Regions from separate parts of the Mesorhizobium sp. B2-3-15 genome, predicted to be linked through region 1. Evidence: predicted binding sites of a transcription regulator. Region 1 holds the regulator's gene; each other region holds the start of a gene.
The links. The regulator LexA, encoded in region 1, represses DNA repair genes until DNA is damaged. The targets are predictions, from matches to a motif close to TGTTCNNNNTGTGTTCNG.
Positions count from the first base shown of each region.

Region 2: FJ954_RS12090 (PA0069 family radical SAM protein) is a predicted target of LexA. The motif match lies at 1,548-1,565, and genes of this name have one in related genera.
Region 3: FJ954_RS07395 (UvrD-helicase domain-containing protein) is a predicted target of LexA. The motif match lies at 2,254-2,271, and genes of this name have one in related genera.
Region 4: FJ954_RS02600 (DNA-processing protein DprA) is a predicted target of LexA. The motif match lies at 2,053-2,070, and genes of this name have one in related genera.

Region 1 covers NZ_VFVO01000014.1:34,322-38,515, forward strand. The annotation lists gene FJ954_RS25230 (ABC transporter ATP-binding protein) at 1-4, opposite strand, end outside; gene FJ954_RS25235 (ABC transporter substrate-binding protein) at 63-1,049, opposite strand; gene FJ954_RS25240 (GntR family transcriptional regulator) at 1,199-1,972, shown strand; gene lexA (transcriptional repressor LexA) at 2,383-3,126, shown strand; gene FJ954_RS25250 (ComEC/Rec2 family competence protein) at 3,120-4,194, opposite strand, start outside.
Region 2 covers NZ_VFVO01000005.1:86,248-90,441, forward strand. The annotation lists gene FJ954_RS12075 (4-(cytidine 5'-diphospho)-2-C-methyl-D-erythritol kinase) at 1-392, shown strand, start outside; gene moaB (molybdenum cofactor biosynthesis protein B) at 379-933, shown strand; gene FJ954_RS12085 (glycosyltransferase) at 962-1,489, opposite strand; gene FJ954_RS12090 (PA0069 family radical SAM protein) at 1,640-2,794, shown strand; gene FJ954_RS12095 (ribonuclease HII) at 2,947-3,642, shown strand; gene FJ954_RS12100 (F0F1 ATP synthase subunit B) at 3,772-4,194, opposite strand, start outside.
Region 3 covers NZ_VFVO01000003.1:52,691-56,884, forward strand. The annotation lists gene FJ954_RS07395 (UvrD-helicase domain-containing protein) at 1-2,213, opposite strand, end outside; gene FJ954_RS07400 (glucose/quinate/shikimate family membrane-bound PQQ-dependent dehydrogenase) at 2,471-4,194, shown strand, end outside.
Region 4 covers NZ_VFVO01000001.1:526,879-531,072, forward strand. The annotation lists gene FJ954_RS02590 (ABC transporter substrate-binding protein) at 1-595, shown strand, start outside; gene FJ954_RS02595 (hypothetical protein) at 1,537-1,920, opposite strand; gene FJ954_RS02600 (DNA-processing protein DprA) at 2,131-3,036, shown strand; gene FJ954_RS02605 (hypothetical protein) at 3,008-3,673, shown strand; gene lepA (translation elongation factor 4) at 4,074-4,194, opposite strand, start outside.

The DNA.
Region 1 (4,194 bases):
GCATCGTTTCTCCCTGACCTCGGGATGACGGCGCCGACGCCGTCACCCCAGCAGTTCCGATGTTAGTCGACGATGCAGCCGCAATCGGCCATTGAAGCCGGTATCTCGATGCCGAACGCGGCCATCGCCTTGCGCGAGATCGTTGCCATGTGGTCCTTGTAGGCCGGGCGCGACGGCGCGATCGTCTTGGGATCCTTGCCCTTGAGGATCTCGGCGGCGATGTTGCCGGCGTTGACGCCGACCTGCGTGTAATTGACCGCGAAGCTCGCCGGCACGGTGCCGTTACGGACCGCACTGTCATCGGAGTTGACGACCGGGATACCGGCCTGGCGCGCGGCCGCGGAGACAGCTGCGATCGCCGGCTGTATCAGGTTCGAGGCCGGGCCGTAGATCACGTCGGCCTTGCCGGCGAGCGAAGCGATGCGTTGCTGGATGTCATTGACGTTGTCGATGCCGACCTCCACCACCTCGAAGCCCGCGGCCGGTGCCGCCGCCTTGATCTTTTCGACCAAGGCAACGTCATTGGCCTCACCGGGATTATAAGGCACGCCGAAGCGCTTGGCGTTCGGCAGCAGCTTCTTGGTGAAGGCCATCACCGCGGCGACGTCCTGCAGATCGCTGGCGCCGGTCATGCCTTCGTCTCCGGCGTCCCATGACGGCACCAGCTTGGCCGCCACCGGATCGGTGACCGCGGCAAAAACGATCGGAATGCCGGAACCGGCGAGCGCTTTCTTGGCGATCTGTGAGACCGGCGTGGTGATGGTGTAGATCAGCTTGGGTTGCTCGGCCTGCAGCTTGGCGATCATCTGCGGCACCAGCGATGCATCGAAATTGGTGTGGCTCTCCGTGTAGACGACGTCCTTGCCCTCGACGAAGCCATTGTCCGTCAGCGCCTTCTTGAAGCCGGCTATGGCGGCGTTCAATTGCGGATGCTCGCCGAAATTGGCAATGCCGATACGGATCTGATCGGCCGCGGCACTGCCGGCGCCGACCATCAATGCGCCCGCCAGGGCCAAACCCGACAACCAAGCGGATTTCGACTTCAACATCATTTCCTCCCAGATTTGATCAGGGCCGCTCGGAAACGCGGCTACTACGGCGATCATGGTCAGTCCGCCGGTCTGTGTCAAACATTATATATAATTGTTGCTAGGACCCGGTATCATATATACTTTCGCCAGACGACGGATTGATCACGATGCTGGATGAAACAAGTTCCACAAAAACGGAAGCCGCCTATCAGCTGTTGCGGCGCGACATCCTGACCACGCGCCTCATGCCGGGCGCCCCGCTCAAACTGAGTGCGCTGCGCGGCACCTATGGCGTCGGCTGGACACCGTTGCGCGAAGCCCTGTCGCGGCTCGAGGCCGAACGCCTGGTCACCGCGATCAGCAATCGTGGTTTTGCCGTGGCTCCGGTGTCGCGGGCCGAGCTGGAGGATCTGGCACGCGCCAGGATGGTGGTCGAGATACCCCTGTTCCTCGAATCGATGGAAAAAGGCGGCAGGGAGTGGGAGGATGCCGTGGTCACCGCCCACTACCGGCTCTCGCGTTGCAAGACGGCGGTCGACGATCCCTCGGACGCGGCCGTCGACAGATGGGACGAGAACCACGAGGCTTTCCATGCGGCGCTGCTGAGCGCCGCCACATGCGACTGGCTGTTGCGGTTCCGCTCGACGATCTCGGATCAGCTGCGCCGGCATCATCGCTTTCTTGGTCTGGCGCCGACACTGCGGGCCGCGGCCGGCCTCAAGGATGGCTATGAAGAGGCAATCGAAGCGCTACGCGAAGCGATTGCGATCGAACACCATACCGCGATCATGGAAGCGGCGCTCGACCGTGACGTCGAGCGGGCCAAGGCGCTGATGACGGCGCATATCGGCTACACACTGCACGTCTATGTCCACAGCGAAGACAGCGGCGCTACCAGATACGCCGCTCGCGCCGGCAGCTTGAAGGCGGGTTCGGGATAACTTCAGCGCTTCCGCGACGCCTATTCGAACGCGCTGGCCGGAGTGCGCCGAACGCCCCGATCCATGGCCGCCCGAAGCTACCAATCGTTGGCATTTTGGTTTCGTTTCGTTCCGCGAATAATGGCTCCGCGAATTATACGTCCCTCCGAGGAGAAGCCTTCCAACTAACTGATGCCAAAGCCTCGTCGGCGGATGGGCCACAGGCCATTAACCAAAACGATTTCAATGCGCCTGCCGACGGCGGAAAGGACTGGTTGCCGCCCGCCGTCGCGGGCAAAAAACTTCAGACCCCTTAACAAATTCATTAAACTTTAAACGGTTGCAGAACACAACTGGAACAGATAGTGTTTGTTCTGGGTTTGTTTTTTCGATTCTGGTTCAACCTTTCGTTCAATGTCTTGGGGGCCGCCATGCTGACACGCAAGCAACATGAACTGCTGATGTTCATCCACGAACGGCTCAAGGAAAGCGGGATACCGCCTTCCTTCGACGAGATGAAGGAAGCACTCGATCTTGCCTCCAAGTCGGGGATCCATCGCCTGATCACGGCCCTGGAGGAGCGCGGCTTCATTCGCCGGCTACCCAATCGGGCGCGCGCGCTGGAAGTGCTGCGGCTGCCGGACTCGATCGCGCCGGGCCTCAATGCGGCAAAGAAGTTCTCGCCAAGCATCATCCAAGGCAGCCTTGGCCAAGGCAGTCTCGGACGCCAGATCAGGCCGGCCGCTGCGCCTTCGCGCCTGCCCGCGGCCGGCAACGACGACGACGCGGTTTCAGCCGTGTCCATCCCGGTCATGGGCCGTATCGCCGCCGGTGTGCCGATCGATGCCATCCAGCATCAGACGCATTCGATCTCGGTGCCGCCGGACATGATCATGGGCGGCGAGCACTATGCGTTGGAGGTTAAGGGCGACTCGATGATCGAGGCTGGTATCTTCGATGGAGACACGGTCATTATCCGCAATGCCGACACGGCAAGCCCGGGCGAAATTATCGTGGCACTGGTCGACGAAGAGGAAGCGACACTGAAGCGGTTCCGCCGCAAAGGCGCTTCGATCGCGCTCGAAGCCGCCAATCCAGCCTACGAAACGCGCATTTTCGGGCCGGACAGGGTCAAGGTACAAGGCAAGCTGGTCGGGTTGATCAGGCGCTACTGAACCGGCTTGTTATCGGGCTTGTCGGGTTTTTTGTACGGCGGCAGCCCCCTCGCCTCGCGTGAGAATTTTCGCTGTTCGTGCCAGGGCCGGTATGGTCCGTCGACGGCAAATGCGATCGCGGCCCGGGTCGTGGCCGACTGGGGATTGAAGAAGACGGCAGCGCTTCCCTTGCGGGCGAGCTGCCGTTTGGTGACGACGAGAACCAGTGGATTGTGGCAGGCGTCATAGGCGGTTGCGTCATTGACGATGATCAGGTCGGCGAAAGCGCAGGCTTTCCAGGTGGTCTTGCGGTCCTCGACATAGGCAATGATCGCGCCGGAAGGGTGCCTGGCAAGGCACAGGCCTTCGCGGCAGTAGAAGGGCGATCCCGGCGGCAGGTCGGTGGGACTGGCAACATCGAATTGCCTGTCTGTCGTGTCGAACATTTCCGGTTTGACGATTGTTTCGGAGATCAGGGCGCGTTTCCAGTTGTCGGTTGCGAATTCGTTCGGACGTTCCCGGTTGACGGCCAGTTCGCCATTGCCGATCGGCAGCGCGACCAGCCGCGCATCTTCCGAGATCAGCACATCGGGCGCGCGTGTGTGCGACACAGTCAACAGGCCGGCGAGCGCGAATGGCAGCGCCGCGAGCCGCAGCCATGTCGTCGCCATCGTCGCGATAACCAGCGCGACGGTGACCAGCAGCACGGATTGCTGCGAAATCAGCCCGACTCCATCGACCGGAGAGCGCTCCGATATCCACGCCGACACGGCGATCATTGCGGTCAGGCCCTTGCCCATGAGGTAGAGAGCCGGCCAATCCAGTCCGAATGGCATCAACAGCGCGCTGGCGACGGCCAGGAACATCACGACCGACACGATAGGCATCACGGCCAGATTGGCGAACAGGCTGAGCGGCGATACCCGCTGGAAATGCCAGATGGCAAACAACGCCGTGGCGCTGCCGGCGATAATGGACGTCATGGCCAATCCACCTGTCGCCAGCAGGAATTTTCGCGTCAGGAACCCGGGCAGCGATCGCTTTGGCGGCGGTGGCCGCGTCTTTCCCGCACGGTGATCGGCCCAGCCG
Region 2 (4,194 bases), on a different contig from region 1:
CACTGGGTCTCGTGCTGGTCAACCCGGGCGTGCCGGTCTCGACGACGGAAATCTTCGCCGCACTCTCCCGTCGCGATAATGAGCCGCTGCCGCGGCTGCCGCGCAGCATCGATTTTCACAGCCTGCGCAACTGGCTGGAAATCACCCGCAACGATCTTGAGCGGCCAGCCCTTGCGATGCAGCCCGCCATAGGCAGGGCGCTTTCATGGCTTGATAAGGCCGGATCGGGCTTTTCACGAATGTCCGGATCGGGCGCGACGTGCTTCGGCCTGTTCGAGACCGGCAATGTCGCCAAGCGCGCGGCGGCCGAGATCCGCGACCGCCAGCCCGACTGGTTCGTCGCGGCAACGCGCAGCATGGCGTCGGAGGCTGGGCGAGATGGCCAGAATTGACGAGAGCCGTGCCTTCATTCCGGTGCGCATCGCGGTGCTGACTGTTTCCGACACACGCAGCCTGGCCGACGACAAATCTGGCCAGACACTGGCCGATCGCATTACCAAGGCCGGCCACATCCTGGCCGCCCGCGATATCGTCACCGACGACCGCGAAAAAATCCGCGACGCCGTTCTGGCGTGGTCGCGGGACAAGGCCATCGACGTCGTGATCACCACTGGCGGTACCGGTTTTACCGGACGCGATGTGACGCCCGAGGCGCTGGAGCCGATCTTCGAAAAGCGCATGGACGGATTTTCGGAAGTGTTCCACCGCATTTCCTATGACAAGATCGGCACCTCGACTATCCAGAGCCGGGCGACCGGCGGTGTCGTCAACGCCACCTTCGTCTTCGTGCTGCCGGGATCGCCCGGCGCCTGCAAGGACGCCTGGGACGGCATCCTCGAGCCACAGCTCGATTACCGGCACATGCCCTGTAACTTCGTCGAGATCATGCCGCGCCTGGACGAACATCTGCGGCGCGGCAAATCGGCGTCGTAAGCAACGCCACGCAGAGCCGTTGCAAAAATCACCCCCCAGAGCGGTGCTGCTGCTTCGGCTGCGCTGGCCAGATTTCGGCGTCGAGCCGTCTGGTCGCCAGCCCGCGCGCTAAGGCCTCGGCGCTGCCGGCATTCTTGGACAGCGATGCCGCCTGTCGCTTGCTGATCACCAGTCCGTCGGCGAGCGCGCGGTTTGCCGAAAAGACCCGGGCCAGGAACGGTGGACGGCTGCCCCGCGCCCGCGAGAACCGGGCCGCTATTGTCTGCCTGGCCGTATGGGCGACGACGGCGTCGATCCAGCCCTCCACCAGCCTCGCACCCGGTTCGAGAAACAGCAGCCAGTCACCCTTGGCCTGGCGGATGCCGGCGGCGATGCCCCCGCTCCCCACATAGTGGCAGCCGGCATGCTCGGCGACGCGATGGGTCTGGTCACTGGAGCCCGTGTCGCAGACGACAACCTCACGCACCACGCCCTCGACCGCGCCGCCAATCAGCGTCGCCAGCGTACGGGCGAGCCCCTCCTCGTCATTGTGCGTTTCAATCAGAACACTGAGCATGATTAGCCGAATAGCGGAAAGCGTTGGTCGGCGCCAGTTTTTGCAGCGCACCATAGAAAGTTCTTGATTTGTTCTCATCGATAAAATAGGAATAATTTCATGAACAGAGCGATTCGACACAACATGGACAGTCCATGGGAGCGGGCGAAGATGGAACCGATCATGCGAGCCGACATTGCAGCCTTCGGAGCAGGACGAGCCGAAATGGCCAATGCAATGATCGAGCAGAGCGGCATGCGGGTCCGTCCGGACCGCAACCGCGGCCGGTCGGCAGGCATCAATCCGTCCGGCCGGTTCGAACCTGTCAGCCGGCATGTCTTCGACGACGGCTGGAGTTCGCTGGAGGAACTTCCTCCCTTCAAGACCGAGGTGCAGGTGGAAAAGCCGCGCACCATCATCACCCGCAACGAATCGCCCGACATCTCCTTCGACCGGTCGATCAATCCCTATCGCGGCTGCGAACACGGTTGCGTCTATTGCTTCGCGCGGCCGACACACTCGTTCATGGGCCTGTCGCCGGGCCTGGACTTCGAATCCAAGCTGTTCGCTAAGCCCGACGCGGCACGCCTGCTCGACAAGGAATTGTCAAAGGATGGCTACCAGCCGCGCACCATCGCCATCGGCACCAACACCGATCCCTACCAGCCGATCGAGAAGCAGTACCGGATCATGCGCGAAATCCTCGAAGTGCTGGAGGCGCGCGGCCACCCGGTCGGCATCGTCACCAAGTCAGCCCTGGTCGTGCGCGACATCGACATTCTGTCGCGCATGGCGGAGCGGGGCTTGGCCAAGGTGGCGCTGTCGGTGACGACGCTTGACCGCATGCTGGCCAGGACGATGGAACCTCGGGCATCGACGCCGACCAAGCGGCTGGAGGCGATCAGGCAGCTTTCGGATGCCGGTATCCCCGCTTCGGTGATGGTGGCGCCGATCATTCCGGGCCTGACCGACCAGGAGATGGAACGCATCCTCGACTCGGCGCACCATGCCGGGGCGCGCGAAGCCGGCTATGTGGTGCTGCGCCTGCCGCTGGAGGTCAGCCCGATCTTCAAGGACTGGCTGCTGCGCCACTATCCCGACCGCTATCGCCACGTCATGTCGCTGGTCCGTTCGATGCGCGACGGCAAGGACTACGATTCGGAATGGGGCAAGCGCATGAAGGGCGCCGGACCCTATGCCTGGCAGATCGGCCGGCGCTTCGAAATCACCGCAAAGCGGCTCGGCCTTAATGCCGAGCGGCGTACGCTGCGGACCGACCAGTTCGTCGCTGCCGGCAAGGACCAGGAGCAGTTGATGCTGCTCTGAACCGAAAATCGCCTCGGCTGTTCATTGCCGCCGTGGCAAAGAAATCCCGTCCGGCCTGCCCCGGCCTGCAGACGGTGCCCTCCCGGTCCGGCGCCCCACCCGACCCGGAGGGACTTGCGGAGAATCGGAGCCGATGCGAACCTCGCCGCAACATGGCTCGCGCGCGTTCTGATTCTCCGCCTCTCTTCGAAATCGTCGAGAAACCCGATTTCTCCTTCGAGACGAAGGCGATGGCCGATGGTTTGTGGCCGGTCGCCGGGATGGACGAAGCCGGCCGCGGCCCGCTCGCGGGTCCCGTGGTCGCGGCGGCAGTGGTGCTCGACCCCGCCAATATTCCCGAGGGTCTCGACGATTCCAAGCGGCTTAGCCACCTGCAGCGCGAAGCGCTGTTCCTGCACATCATCGGCTCCGCTCTCGGCGTCTCGATGGCGTCGATCAGCGCCGAGGGCATTGATGGCACCAACATCCTCAAGGCGAGCCTCGAAGCGATGCGCCGCGCACTGGTCGGGCTGCCGGTGCAGGCTAAGCTCGCGCTCGCGGATGGGCGCGACGTGCCGCCGGGATTGCCCTGCGAGGGGCGCGCGCTGATCAAGGGCGACCAGCGCTCCCAATCGATCGCCGCGGCCTCGATCGTCGCCAAGGTCATGCGCGACCGCATGATGCGCGGCTGCGGCAACCATCACGGCCGCTACGGCTTCGAAGTCCATATGGGCTACGCCACGGTCCGGCACCGCACGGCGATCGAGGCGCATGGGCCAGTGGCTCGGCTGCATCGCACCTCGTTTGCGCCGTTCCGGCTGGGCGGGACTGAAGTGGTTGAGGAAGAGAGCTTGGCCGGGCTGGAGTAAGGCGACGGCAGTGGCAATTCCGATCTTCCCCACGAGGGCGGAGATTGGCCGCTTTGACGCGCCGCTTTCTCCCAAACAAAAAAGCCGCCAGGTTGCCCGGGCGGCTTCGTGTCAGCGACTGAAGAACGCTCAGTTCAGCTTGGCCTTCACATCCTGCAGCGCGGACCTGAACAGGTCGGCTCCGGCCTTGGCGTCAACCTTGGCGGCGAGCAATGCGCGTGCCGCCTCGACGGCTATATCGACGGCGCTGGCCCGCACTTCGGCAACCGCGTCACGCTCGGCTTGGCCGATCTTCTGCTCGGCAAGCGCGGTGCGCCTGGCAACGTAGTCCTCGGTCTTCTTGTGGGCGTCGGCAGCCAGCAGTTCGGCCTCACGCTTGGCGGCCGCTACAATGTCGGCGGCCTCCTGCTCGGCTTCCTTGCGCTTCTTCTTGTATTGGCCGAGCAGTTGCTGGGCTTCGTCGCGCAGCTTGCGGGCCTCGTCGAGCTCACTGCTGATCCTGGCGGCGCGGGCGTCGAGCGCCTTGGCGATCATGCCGGGCACCTTGATGTA
Region 3 (4,194 bases), on a different contig from region 1:
GACGGGATGGTCGATTGCCAGAGCCCGTGGATGAGGCGGTTGGAGACGAACCAGATATGCAGGTTCTTCTTGGCCCGCGTCAGCCCGACATAGGCGAGACGCCGCTCTTCCTCGAGCCCCGAGCGGCCGCCTTCGTCGAGCGCGCGCTGATGGGGAAAGAGGCCTTCTTCCCAGCCGGGCAGGAAGACGGTCTCGAATTCGAGGCCCTTGGCCGAATGCAGCGTCATGATGGAGACGGCATCGAGCCCGGCATTCTGCTCGGCATCCATGACCAGCGCGACATGTTCGAGGAAGGAGCGCAGCGATTCGTACTCCTCCATCGAACGGATCAGTTCCTTCAGGTTCTCAAGCCGCCCGGGGGCTTCCGCCGAGCGGTCGTTCTTCCACATGTCGGTGTAGCCGCTCTCCTCGAGAATGGTCTCGGCGAGTTCGGTGTGCGGCGTGGTTTCCAGCGCCTTTTGCCAGCGTTCGAAATTGGCCGCGACCTCGCGCAGCGCGGCGCGCGGTTTCGGCTTCAGCTCGTCGCTTTCCGCCAGTGTACCCGCCGCCTCCAGCATCGGGATGCGCAAGCCGCGCGCCGTGTCGTGGATCTGGCGGATGGTCGCTTCGCCCAAGCCGCGCTTGGGCACATTGACGATGCGCTCGAAGGCGAGGTCGTCGGTGCTGTTGGCGACGACGCGGAAGAAGGCCAGCGCGTCGCGGATTTCCATGCGCTCGTAAAAACGCGGACCGCCGATGACGCGATAGTTAAGGCCGAGCGTGATGAAGCGGTCCTCGAAGGCGCGCATCTGGAAGGACGCGCGGACCAGGATCGCCATGTCGTTCAAATTATGCTTCTGGCGCTGGTAGGCCTCGATGGTCTCGCCGATGGCGCGGGCCTCCTCCTCCGAATCCCAGGCGGCGTGGACGTTGACCTTGCCGTCCTCCGGATCGTTGCGGTCGGTGAACAGCGTCTTGCCGAAACGGCCCTCATTGTAGGCGATGAGATGGGAGGCGGCCCCCAGTATGTGCGCGGTCGAGCGGTAGTTGCGCTCCAGCCGGATGATGGTGGCGCCCGGAAAATCCTTGTCGAAGCGCAGGATGTTGTCGACCTCGGCGCCGCGCCAGCCGTAGATCGACTGGTCGTCATCGCCGACGCAGCAGATATTGACTTTGTTTTCGCTCACGGGCTGTTCCGCGCCTGCCGGCGCGGGCCCTCCGCGGGGGCCTCGCAACGGCTCGGACGCCCGGTCGGACTTGCGGCCTTCGGCCGAAACTGCTGAATCGTCCTCTGGAGTTGCGGGTCTATAGCTAGCCGCTTCCGTTCTATCCGAAACACCGGAAAAACTTGGAACGCGCCCATCCGGAGAACCACTTCGCGCTGGTTGTGGTCCGCTCGGCCTCTGCGCCAGAAGCCGCAGCCACATGTATTGGGCGGTGTTGGTGTCCTGGTACTCGTCGACGAGGATGTATTTGAACCGCCGGTGATAGTCCTTCAGCACATCGGGATTGGCGCGGAGGATGCGGATCGGGTGGCAGAGCAAATCGCCGAAATCGCAGGCGTTCAGCGTCTGCAGCCGCTCCTGATAGGCCTTGTAGAGCTCGCGGCCTTTGCCGTTGGCGAAGCTGCGCGCATCGCCCTCGGCGATATCGGCCGGACCCTGGCCCTTGTTCTTCCAGCCGTCGATCATCTGGGCGAACTGTTTCGCGGGCCAGCGCTTGTCGTCCAGGCCCTCGGCCTGGATCAGCTGCTTGATCAAGCGCACGACGTCGTCGGTGTCGAGGATGGTGAAGTCGGACCTCAGGCCGGCAAGCTCGGCATGGCGGCGCAGCAGCTTCACGCCGATCGAGTGGAAGGTGCCGAGCCACGGCATGCCCTCGACATTGCCTTCGCCGATCAGGATGCCGATGCGCTGTTTCATCTCGCGCGCGGCCTTGTTGGTGAAGGTGACGGCCAGGATCTGCGAGGGGAAGGCCCTGCCGGTGGCAAGGATGTGGGCGATGCGGGTGGTCAGCACACGCGTCTTGCCCGTGCCGGCGCCGGCCAGCACCAGAACCGGGCCTTCGGTGGTCTCCACCGCCAGCCGCTGCTCGGGATTCAAGCCCCTGAGATAGTCGGGCGCATTGTTTTGGCCGCCGCGGGCAGCCATGGCGCGCGCGGCAATGCCCGACGGGGCCGTGGGCCGCGCATTGGGTTCGTCGAAAAAGGGCATGTCTTCGGAAAAGCCGGACATCTCCCCCGAATGTAGTGATTCGGGAGGGAAAGACCAGAACTGTCTACGTTTTGTTCCGGCAAAGTGCCCGATACGGCGGCTTCACCGATATGGGAACCGCCGTTGTGGAACAATCCCAGGCGGAACGAGGTTGCTGCTCGCGGGTCCGCGACCTACGCTTGACAGGCGCCGCCGTCGGGAGAAAGTTGCACGGGCAACACGCAATGCCGGGTTGCCCTAGCCCGCCCCATGCGCGCAACAGTCGAAGGAGTATCATCTTGGCTGTCACCATCACCTCCCTCATTCTCTTCCTCATAGGCCTGGCGCTTGGCGCCGGCGGCATCTGGTTGGCTTCGCTGGGCGGCAGTTGGTACTACATCATCGTCGGTCTCGCCTTCCTGGTCGCCGCCTGGCTGCTCTACCGGCGCCGTTCCACGGCGCTCTGGCTCTACGCGGCGATCGTGCTCGGCACGCTGGCCTGGGCGGTCTGGGAAACCGGCTTCGACTGGTGGGAGCTCGGCCCGCGCGGCGGCATCATCGTGCTGGTGGCGTTGTGGCTGCTGACGCCGTGGGCGCGGCGCGGCCTTGCCGGTCCGGACGGGCGAGCCCCTTTGATCCTTGCCGTGCTGGCATCGCTGGCGGTGGCCGGCTATTCGATGACCACGGACCCGAAGGACATCGGCGGCGCCCTCGACACCGACAAGGTGATCCCCAACGCCAATCTCGGCGGCGATGTGCCTGCGGGCGAATGGCACTATTACGGGCGCACGCAGTTCGGCCAGCGCTATTCGCCGCTCGACCAGATCACGCCGGAAAACGTCGCCAACCTGAAGCCGGCCTGGACCTATCGCACCGGCGACGTCAAAGGCCCCGACGATGTCGGCGAGACCACTTATCAGGTGACACCGCTCAAAGTGGGCGACACGCTCTATATCTGCACGCCGCACAACTTCGCCATCGCCGTCGATGCGGCGACCGGCAAGGAGAAGTGGCGCTACGATCCCAAGGTCAAGCTCGACAAGGACCGCCAGCACCAGACCTGCCGGGGCGTCTCCTATTATGCCGATGCGGCGGGCGCCGCCGGCCAGCCCTGCGCGGCGCGCGTCTACTTGCCGACCTCGGATGCGCGGCTGATCGCGCTCGACGCCGCCAACGGGCAGGTTTGCCCGGCCTTCGCCGAGGGCGGCACGCTCAATCTGTTGACGGGCATGCCGTATCCGAAGTCGGGCTATTACTACTCGACCTCGGCGCCGCTGATTGCCGGCGGCAAGATCATCGTCGGCGGGGCGGTCAATGACAATTATTCGACGCAGGAGCCGTCCGGCGTCATCCGCGCCTATGATGCGAGCAGCGGCAAATTGCTGTGGAACTGGGATTCCGGCAATCCGGACCAGACGACGCCGCTGCCGGCCGGCCAGACCTACACCGCCAACTCGCCCAACATGTGGTCGACGCCGAGCGCCGACGAGAAGCTCGGCCTGCTCTACGTGCCGCTCGGCAACCAGACGCCGGACCAGCTCGGCATGGGCCGCAGTGCCAATGTGGAGAAATTCTCCTCCTCGATCACCGCGCTGGACCTCAACACCGGGCAGTTGAAATGGGTGCGCCAGACCGTGCACCATGACCTCTGGGACATGGACGTGCCGGCGCAGCCGAGCCTGATCGACATCACCAAGGCCGACGGCTCCGTGGTGCCCGCGCTGGTCGGGCCGACCAAGCAGGGGGACCTCTATGTGCTCGACCGGCGCACCGGCGAGCCGGTCATCCCCGTCAAGGAAGTGGCGGCGCCCGGCGGCGCCATCGAGGGCGACCACACATCGCCGGCGCAGCCGGCGTCCGACCTTTCCTTCAACCCGCCGCCGCTGACCGAGCACGATATGTGGGGCATCACCATGTTCGACCAGCTGGCGTGCCGCATCGCGCTTCACAAATTGCGCTATGAAGGCCGCTACACGCCGCCTTCGCTGCAGGGATCGCTGGTTTATTCCGGCAATTTCGGCAC
Region 4 (4,194 bases), on a different contig from region 1:
CGATGGCCGCGGCAAGCCCGCCGACAACCACCATGTCGGCCCGATGCACCCCGAATATGCCGATATCGGTCCGGCCAAGCGCGATGTCGAGGCAGCCAAGAAGCTGCTCGCCGAGAGCGGCAAGGCGGACCATGAATACGACCTGATCTCGGTCGATGTCGAATGGCAGAAGAGCACCGGCGACGCCATCGCCGCGCAGATGCGCGAGGCGGGCCTCAAGATCAAGCGCACCGTGCTGCCCGCCGCCACCTTCTGGAACGACTGGAGCAAGTTCCCCTATTCCTGCACCGAATGGCTCGGCCGCCCGCTCGGCGTCCAGGTGCTGGCGCTGGCATATAAATCGGGCGCCGCCTGGAACGAGAGTGCCTACGCCTCGAAGGAGTTCGACGAACTGCTCGACAAGGCGCTCGCCATGCCCGACCCCAAGGCCCGCAAGGAGATTATGGCCAAGATCGAGCAGAATTTGCGCGATTCAGGCATCATCATCCAGCCCTACTGGCGCTCGGTCTACCGGACCTACCGCAAGGGCATCGAAGGCTGCGAACAGCACCAGGCGCTGGAGCAGCACTTTGAGAAGGTTTGGATTGAAAGTTGAGGTTTTGGCCAGTCGTGGTTCCTCTCCCTCCGGAGGAGGGAAGAGGTGGCGCTGCGAAGCAGCGACGGAGTGGGGGACGGCGTCCGCAAAGTCAAAATCGAGTCGGGATTTGGGGATAGCGGCTAGTCCAGCGTGCGCCTATCGCAGGTCGGCGCTGACTTTCCTGTCGCGGGCGGAGGAAGGTACCAACCTGCGAAGGTCAGCACCGGGAATTCCGGCGGGGCGGAGCGCCTTTGGCCCACACTCAAATCATTCAGGGAAGATGGCCGGCGCGCATGCCGGTGAGACAATTGCCTGAGCCCCGCGCCGGCCACTAGCGACCTTACAAAGGTCCGCCGCCCGATTTGTGTACCGGCCCCGCGCCGCGCGATCAACCGAGGCGGATGCTTGGTATGAATTCGTACCAACCCTGCCGTGGGATTTGTCGCGGGAGAGCGATGGGCGGCAGCAGGCCTGCCCTTTCCCGGGAACGTTCTAGCGCGGGCAGACCGACACTGGACACGCGACAGCCGTCACGGCCGAAAGCCTCTCGCGCTTGCTCAGCGTCGGCTTCGCATAGATCTTTTTCACGGATAGTCCCCCAATTGCCCGCCTCCAATGACGCATGTGTGGAGCTGATGTCAATACGGCGGCCGTGGTTCGGGGGGACCGTTACTATTGCCGAGGTCGGCGCCGCCCCTCACTGTCCTGCCGGACGTTCGTCGTTCGAAAACCCAAGCAATTGGCTTTTCGTCCGCTGCGCGACCACTTCTCAACTCCCCGTAAACGGGGCGAGAGTAGCTGGCCGCAACGCCGGCGCTTTTCTTGCAACGATGGCGATTGGCGAAAGTGTCAATGACAGCGCCCCTCTCCCCGTCCCTATACGGGGAGAGGATGCCGGCAGGCAGGTGAGGGGCGGCGCCGGCGCCTGGAGCCGAGCCGCTAGGCGTGCCGAGAACCCCTTAGCAAAGTCCAGATCCAGCCGGCGAAGGTCGCCACCAGGAAGGGATAGCCTGCCGCCGGCAGGGCACGCTGGCCTGTAGTCCCGCCGCATTGCCGAACAGAAGCAGGCTTTCGCCGGCGAGGAAGGTCAGGAACCCTGCCACGACGCAATCATTGCCCAGCCGCCGGTATTTCATGGTGGGCAAGGCCGTCGCCATGACGAGCGCCACGCCGTCGATCGCCCATAGCGTTTCGCGCAGCGCATCGCTGGCGACAAAGGTGCCGGCAAGGCCGAAGATGCCGCCGATGGCGAGGCCGAGAGAGACGATGGTGTCTGAGGTGAGCGCATGTGAGGTCTCCTCGGAGGCGGGAGGATCCGTCAGGGCGAGGAGGGTCAATCGCAACGGGAGGCGGGGACACCAATGCCTCTGTTTGAGCTTTCTATTCCGAGTTGTCCCCTAGTTATCTCAAGCGTGGCCTGTTTTGAGATAAGCGTAACGGGCTGTTATTGCTTGCTATTTAAAATAGCCTGTGTATGTTCCTGTTTTGTTCCAAAAAGTAGCCTTGACGAGATTCCTAACGAATGTCTGAACAAAGGTACTAGATACGATACCATGAGCGCCGTCGCACAATTTGATTTTGGATCCTTAGAGCCCATTTCTCCATGGGTCGAAATGGGTGCATATGAAGCCCTTTGGCTTGAGCAGGGCGCGACATTTAAGTCCATTTCAGAAAAATTCGACACGTCGCCTTACTCAATACCGTCAGACTTTGTTCCAACTCGTGATGCGCTGAAATATGCGGACCTGGCAGACGAGCGAATACGAAGTTTCGGTCCTACCCCTTACGGTGTTCGCATTCATGGTGCTGGCGAGTATCCTAAGAAAATACGGGTGGCCAAACATCCAGTCGAATTGCTGTATTATCAAGGATTTTGGGCACTATCTGAACGCCCCTCTATAGCGGTGGTAGGTACCAGGAATCCAAGCTCCGACGGAATTTCAAGGGCTCGCCGAATTGTCGAGGCGCTCATTGCCCACAAAATAATTCCGGTATCAGGGCTTGCAAAAGGAATCGATACTGCTGTCCATCAAACCGCGATCAATCTGAAGTCTCCTACAATAGCGGTAGCTGGGACCCCTATTTCGTCCGCCTACCCAAAAGAAAATGCTGATCTTCAACATCAGATAGCCCGGGAGCATCTGCTTATTTCTCAGGTTCCAGTAGTCGCATATCGAACAATGCCTCTCTCAAAAACCCGAACCTTTTTTCCAGAGCGAAACGTTACTATGAGCGCGTTGACTGACGCGACTGTGATCGTTGAGGCTGGCGAAACCTCCGGAACCTTGATTCAGGCCAAAGCCGCCCTTGAGCAAGGCCGCCCTCTCTTTATCCTTGAAAGCTGCTTCTTACGAAACGATATTACTTGGCCGCATCGATTTGAAGAATTGGGTGCTATAAGAGTCTCTGATATCGAAGATATTTTCGCAAATGTCAGTTCGATTTACCAAGATAGATAATCTGACAAGGAGCCAGCATCGATTTCTCGATGAGAACGATGATTGTTCATTCATCGGCGAGTTCACTGCAAGAAAAGGCTATAGTCACAGCGAGACCAATAATCGAATAATTAGCTTTAAAATGAAGCCGAGTATTCGACTGCAAGCTCCATATCGCTATAAGCATAAGGGCAGCGCAATTGATTATTGGGCTCGACAGCTATCTTCCGCAATGCCCGTGTCGGAAGCTACAAAGGCCATATGGGTGCCTATTCCGGGAAGTTGTCCCGTGGGTAATCCGGAGTATGATGATCGTTTGCTCCGTCTGCTGCATCGCGCTTATAGCAATCGAATTCAGATCGTGGAGTTGCTCAGCCAGTTAGCTCAACGAGTTGCCGCACATGACTCTGACGCGCGACCCACTCCAGAAGTGCTAATCGACAATTGGGTCACCGATTTCTCGCTCCTGCCGGTAGGCAGATACAATTTTGTCGTTTTCGATGATGTTTTGACTCGTGGTGCTTCCTTCAAAGCCGCAAAGCGCGTGCTCTCGAACCAATATCCTGGGTCTGCCGTTTCTGGCGTGTTCCTCGCCCGGACCGTTCACGACGATGGCCCAATGTTTGACTTTGAAATTTTGGCTGGTTTTGATGAGTGACGTTGCAAGAGGCAAAGACCGCTAGAAGACGAATCGCGCTATGTTCACTTTCTGTTCGAATGTGGCGGATATGGCAAAGAACAGAGGTGACGACTATCGCAGGGGTTCGGTAACCGGCAGAACGCAGTTTCAGCACAAGAACGGACGACTGGCAAAAGCGCGACGAGCGAACCGGCCAATTCATGGAACGCAAGTCCACGGAAGGTCCGCTAAAAGGCGTAGCGAAAGTGCCGGACGGCCGGGACACCGAGAACTCCTGACATGCACTGTGGGCGCATAGCCTCCACCGCACCGCCGCGCTGGCGGGGGGCCCGCTGCCTCCGCAGCTCCCCCGCTTTCGAAGCCTGCCATCGATTCACTGGATCGATGGCTTGGCGCGCGTTGCGCGCCAACCGGCTTCTCAATCGCCCATCTTCAGCGCCTGGATAAACGCCTCCTGCGGGATATCCACCTTGCCGAACTGGCGCATCCGCTTCTTGCCCTCTTTCTGCTTGTCGAGCAGCTTGCGCTTGCGCGAGACG